2 regions of the Leuconostoc sp. BM2 genome follow, and region 2 is predicted to be linked to the other one. Evidence: predicted binding sites of a transcription regulator. Region 2 holds the regulator's gene; the other holds the start of a gene.
What was found. Region 2 encodes Rex, which represses fermentation and respiration genes when NADH is low (regulators of the CRP and FNR family bind a similar motif). Its sites were predicted from a motif close to TTGTGAANTANTTCACAA; they were not measured.
Positions count from the first base shown of each region.

Region 1 (3,191 bases), on a different contig from region 2:
TAAATTCACACGTTGATAAATCGAAATGGCAACGGCAATGAAGGCGACACCAATAAAATTAATTACTGTATACAACACAGTTGCTGCCACTGAATTAGCATTTGGCATAATTTGATTGAAAATATTTGAAAACCATTGAATAAAAATTGAAAATGGTAACATAAACAAGAAATTACCAATAATACGATGCCAATCTAACTTTTTCATCAATAGCGCATTTAGAAATGAAATAAGCATGCCGAGAACTAGGAATGCCCAAAATAAAACAAGTGAATTATTTCCTAGTAAGGCTTGACCTAGATTAGCCTCTGCAGCTGTCCAATAAGCTGATCCCAAAAAAGCGGGTTTTATATGTGAAGCTGTGACGAGCGTCAAAACATTTCCCATCGCATTTAAAATCAATGAAATGCCAAAAAACATAAGTGATTTGCTCATTGAAATGCTTCGTGGATTATGATGTCGCGCATTTTCTGCCATCTTATGCCTCTTCGCCACCAACCTTGACGACTGCCTTGGAAACGACACCTAATTTACCATTCACAAAATCATCTACAGTCTGGTAATCTAGTTCGTGAGACATCAACGATTCAACGTCTAACTTGCCTGATGATAACAATGCCAATGAATCTTCAAAGGCGTTTGGATTGATAAATGATCCTTGAATCGTCAATTGCTTTTGGAAGACTTCATAAGTGTTCATTTGGAACTTTGCGTCGGGGCCACCAACACCAAACATCAAAACTTGAGCACCACGGGCTGAAGCCTCAATGGCTGCTTCTTGTGTTTGTGGTAAACCAACTGCTTCAACGACAACATCATAAGTACCTTCAGGAATTTTATCACCATCTTTGGTATTGTACGTATTTTTCACGCCAAACTTTTCTTTGTTCATAGCGAGCTTTTCAGGAACAATACCAGCCAAGTCGACTTGGTGAATACCATAAGCTTGCAAAATTTGAACAAAAAGCTCACCCATGAAGCCATCACCAATAACCAATGCCTTTTGGTAAGGTGTCACTTTAAGTAGTTGAATACCGTGAACCGCACATGAAATAGGCTCAACAACGGCAGCTGACTTAAGTGAAACGTTATCAGGAATTTGGTAAACAACTGATGCAGGTGCCGTGAAGTATTCCTCAAATCCACCATTACGTGTAACACCAACAGCCGACAAGTTTTCGCAAAGTTCTGGACGTGCAGTACGGCAATACTTGCATTGGCCACAGTAAATATTAGGATCAATTGTTACACGATCACCAACAGCAACGTTTGTAACATCAGAACCAATCTCAGCTACAACACCGGAATTTTCATGACCCAACACAATTGGTGGCACAGCATCTGCTGAGCCGGGAAGGCCGGCATACAAAGCGTGATCAGTACCACAAATACCAGCGAATGCCGTATGAATCAAAACTTCATTGGGTTTTACCTCAGGCTTTTCAATGTTCTCAACCTCTAATTTTTTTGTACCAGTTAACACAAGTGCTTCCATGTTTGTTCTCCTTTTTTATTTGTGATTAAATTAACTTACGAGGACAATGGTAAACCTTTAGCACGACAAAGTCAAACGTTTATCACATTTATTTTAGTAAGGGGAATAGACCATGTGATAGAATATTAAGAGAGTATGGAGGATTGCAATGGTTGCAAAATTAAGTGATGTTGCGGCGTTAGCTGGTGTTTCAGTAACAACGGTATCGCGCGTCATCAATAACTATGGTTCATTAAGCCAAAAAACAATTAATAAAGTTCACGAAGCTATGCGAGAGTTGCATTATCAACCTAATGCCATGGCGCGTTCGCTGCAAGGAAAATCATCGCAATTTATCGGATTGATTTTTCCGAACATGGAAAATCCCTTTTTTACAGCTTTGGCGAGTGAGATTGAGCAACAGCTATTTGAGTTAGGGTATAAGGTCATTATTGCAACTTCAGCTAATAATGTTGAAAAAGAGCGTCAGTACCTTCAAATGTTGGCTGCGAATCAAGTCGAAGGTATCATTACTTCTTCACATAATTTGGGTATTGGTGAGTATCAAAACACCTTTTTACCAATTGTTTCTTACGATCGTTACTTGGCAGATAACGTGCCAATTGTTAGCGAGGATAATGAACAAGGTGGCTATTTAGCTGGTGAGTATCTATTGTCTACTGGTGCAAAAAGGTTATTAATGTTAAGTGATGATGATGGCTCAGAATCACCAACCCATCAACGGTACGCAGGATTTTTACGTGCTACACAACAGAATTCGATTCCTGTTGTCAGACAAAATTATAGTTTACAAGGGTTTGCTACAAGTAAGGACATCGACAATATGGTGTCTTATATCATTAAGAATGGCATTGAGGGGGTCTTTGCCTATAATGATGTGGCTGCTATTCAACTAGAAAATGCTTTGCAGAAGGCTGGTAAAAGAGTGCCAGAGGATATTAACATTATTGGATACGACGGGACACCAATTGTCCGGCGTTTGCATCCAAATTTGCCAACAATTGTTCAACCGATTGCAGCGGCTGCATCACAGTTAATAGAGGTATTATTTGCACTGATTAAAACACCAAGAACAACAATGACGCCTGATAGTTTGCTGCCAGTGTCACTGTATTTACCAAAAGACTAATTTTTGGTAACATTTCGGAGGGGAAAATGTTTCTAAATTCACTCACTGCATTGCCCAACTGGCTAGAACATTTAATCGCCAGTGATCATCATTTCACATTAGCAGCATTTGGTATCATGTTTGTATTGATATTTATTGAGACTGCTGGGATTGTGACAGGATTTATTCCTGGTGATACGATTTTGATTACAGTAGGAAGTTTGGCTGGCGCCCATCATAATATTGGTGAATTGCTTTTGGTTATTGGCATTTTTGCAATTGCTTCTTTTTTAGGAGATGCTGTTAATTATTGGTTGGGCGCGTTCATTACGACACAAGTCGCTAAAATACCCTGGGTTAAAAAATATTCACACAGTAGTTTGACTGATGAAATCGCTAAAGATTTTCATCCCAAGAGATGGTTGCTATTCGTTGTGTTAGGCCGCTTTTTACCCTTTATTCGCGTTGCTGTGCCATTATTAGCACATCGTTTGGGGTTAGCCTTTCCAGTTTATTTACGAATGGCTGCTTTTGCTAGTATTTTATGGTCAGCCAGTATTGTCTCAATTGGTTATTTTGTAGGCCATT
Region 1 covers NZ_MOWQ01000001.1:42,320-45,510, reverse strand. Annotated here, with positions in the region: gene BMG01_RS00225 (hypothetical protein) at 1-477, opposite strand, end outside; gene BMG01_RS00220 (zinc-dependent alcohol dehydrogenase family protein) at 479-1,495, opposite strand; gene BMG01_RS00215 (LacI family DNA-binding transcriptional regulator) at 1,644-2,624, shown strand; gene BMG01_RS00210 (DedA family protein) at 2,651-3,191, shown strand, end outside.
Region 1: the regulator Rex is predicted to act here: its motif matches at 1,515-1,532, upstream of BMG01_RS00220 (zinc-dependent alcohol dehydrogenase family protein).

Region 2 (3,191 bases):
CGGTCTCAATGACACTAAATTTTGATAATCAGACGGGCAACAATTGAAGATCTTGATGACATTTGGCAATTAGCAAATGAGTCTTTTGCACCGTCACCTTGGCCAAAAGAAGTATTTGAGCATGAACTGCGTAGTCCACGTTCTATTTATTTTGTGACGACAGGTGGTTTTCTTGGTGCAACACAAATTTTAGATGAGGTTGAAGTTGGTAGTTTAGGTGTTTCGCCGAAATTTCAGCATCAAGGTATTGGACAAGCATTACTGATGGCGGTTTTTGCGTTGCCTAACACGAAGCGCGTACTATTGGAAGTAGCTAATACCAATACGGCAGCACAGGCACTGTACCGCAAATTTGGTTTTCAACCTTATTATCGTCGAGAAAAATATTACAAAAATGGTGCTGATGCCATTATGATGGAGCGAAAAATTGACTAAAATAATTGCATTTGAATCGAGTGCTGATGAAACCAGTGTAGCAGTGGTGGAAGATGGACACATTGTTTTAAGCAATAGTGTTGCAACGCAAATCAATTCCCATCAACGGTTTGGTGGCATTGTACCTGAAGTAGCAAGTCGACATCACATTGAATGGATCACCAGAGTACTTGATGATGCCTTGAAACAAGCTCAGGTCACCCCATCTGAATTAGATGCGGTTGCGGTGACCTATGGGCCCGGATTAGTTGGTTCACTACTGGTCGGATTGATGGGTGCTAAGACATTTGCCTTGGCGCATGACCTGCCAATCATACCTGTTAATCATCTAGCGGGACACATTTCTGCGGCAAATTTTAATCAACCAATCATATATCCAGCTATGGCTCTGATGGTATCTGGTGGTCATACTGAATTAGTCCTAATGAAAACTGAAAATAAATTTGAAGTATTAGGTGAAACAAGAGATGACGCCGCTGGTGAAAGCTTTGACAAAGTCGGACGGTTATTAAAACTCCCTTATCCAGCTGGTAAAACCATTGATGAAATGGCACATCGTGGTAAAGCAACTATTAAATTTCCAACGGCTATGGCTCATGAAGACAACTATGATTTTAGTTTTTCAGGATTAAAGAGTGCGGTCATTAATTATGTTCACCATGCCGAACAAAAGCAAGAAACGATTAACCAAGATGATTTGGCAACGAGTTTTCAAAATGCTGTTGTGGATGCGTTAATCGGTCGTACTGAGCGTGCATTACGTCATTATCCAGTTAAGAGCTTTGTTTTAGCTGGTGGTGTTGCTGCTAATTCCCAGTTGCGTGAAGCGTTGACAACACTTTTAAATGATTTCAATGATACAGTATTTATTCCAGTTCCAGTGGCGTATACTGGCGATAATGCTGCGATGATTGGTGCTGCTGGTTACTGGAATTATAAACAAAATATCTATGCGGATTTGGACCTTAATACGGATCCGGGATTGGATTTTGAACTATTACAATCGTGACATCATTGTGAATGTTTCACTATCTTTTCGCAAAACCCTTAAATATATGGTACAATTACTATGCAAAAGTTCACAAGTGAAATTACTGGAGATATATTATGACGCAACAACCAAAAATACCACGCGCAACCGCTAAGCGGTTACCAATTTATTTTCGTTATCTAACTTTCTTACATGATGCTGGTACAGATCGTATTTCATCATCAGAATTAAGTGATGCTATTAAGTTCGATGCGGCGACAATTCGTCGTGATTTTTCTTATTTTGGTGCTCTAGGTAAAAGAGGTTATGGCTACGAAGTTAAAGCGCTATTGGATTTCTTTGCCAATGTTTTGGACCAAGATAGTTTGATCAACGTCGCACTAATCGGTGCTGGAAATTTGGGACAAGCCTTGCTTAACTTTAACTTCCATCAATCGTCAAATATGCGTATTTCAGCTGCTTTTGATGCCGATGAAAAGCGAACAGGCACTATTTTAGCTGGTGTACCAATTTATAAAATGAGTGAATTGAAGGAACAGATTAGTGCGCAACGTATTAACATTGCGATCTTGACTGTGCCACAAGGTGTTGCCCAAGATATTACAGATCAATTAGTGAGTGCCGGTGTTAAGGGAATTTTGAATTTTACGCCTTTGCGTGTCACGGTACCTGCCAACGTACGTGTTCAAAACGTTGACTTAACCAATGAATTGCAAACTTTGGTGTATTTCATTGAAAATTACGGTTCAATTACGACAGGATTATAAGTTAAATGACAATTTTAAATTTAGATGATCAAGAAAAAGTCTCAGCATATCAAAAGTTTGTGCGTGAAAATCCAAGAGGACAAGTCACACAGGATCCACTATGGGGTGAATTGAAAGCAAACTGGAACCACGTTTATGTTTATCATGAAACAGACGGTCAAATTGATGCGGTTATGTCAGTATTAACAGTTGAGGCTGTTCCCGGAAAAGTTTTAGCTTATGCTGGCCGTGGACCTGTTGCCGATATTGAAGATGTTGATTTAATTAAGGATTTGATTAAGGAAGCTTTAGCAGCATTACCGGATAATGTCTTCTTGTTGAGAATGGATCCTGAAGTACAGTATTCGGATGAGTTGAATCAAAAATATCTTGAGGCAGGCTTCCAGACACGTAATACGCAAGTTACACACATGCATGGTAATATTCAGCCACGTAAGAATGTCGTCTTATACTATGATGGTCGCGGTGAAGGTGCTACGCCTATTACCAATGAAGATGAATTGATGTTGCACTTCAAGCCTAAACTTCGTAATGATATTCGACGTGCATTTCGTGATGGTGTGACAATTACATTTGGTGATAGTGAAGAGGATATTCGAGCACTATTTGATACCTACGTGGCAATGGCAAAAAATCATGGTATCACACACAGACCATTAGATTACTTCCTTCGTATGCAAAAATTATGGGCAGGGACAGGCTTGTTCCGAGTCTACTTGGCTCATTTTGAAGGGCAAGTGATTGCTGGTGGCTTAGGATTTGCTTATGGTGATGAGATTTGGTATATGTATGCTGGCTCTTATCGCGAATTTGGTAAACATAACGCACCAGCCGCCATTCAATATGAGATGCTGAAATGGGGACTGTCACTTGGCAAAATCGAATATGATTTTGGTGGCATTGGTGAATTTGATGTTTCTGATGGTCTCTATAAGTTCAAACATGAATTTGCTTACCACGATCCCAACGCTGAATATATCGGTGAACTCGACTGGGTC
Region 2 covers NZ_MOWQ01000009.1:32,733-35,923, forward strand. Annotated here, with positions in the region: gene rimI (ribosomal protein S18-alanine N-acetyltransferase) at 1-47, shown strand, start outside; gene rimI (ribosomal protein S18-alanine N-acetyltransferase) at 22-435, shown strand; gene tsaD (tRNA (adenosine(37)-N6)-threonylcarbamoyltransferase complex transferase subunit TsaD) at 428-1,444, shown strand; gene BMG01_RS04450 (redox-sensing transcriptional repressor Rex) at 1,543-2,193, shown strand; gene BMG01_RS04455 (peptidoglycan bridge formation glycyltransferase FemA/FemB family protein) at 2,199-3,191, shown strand, end outside.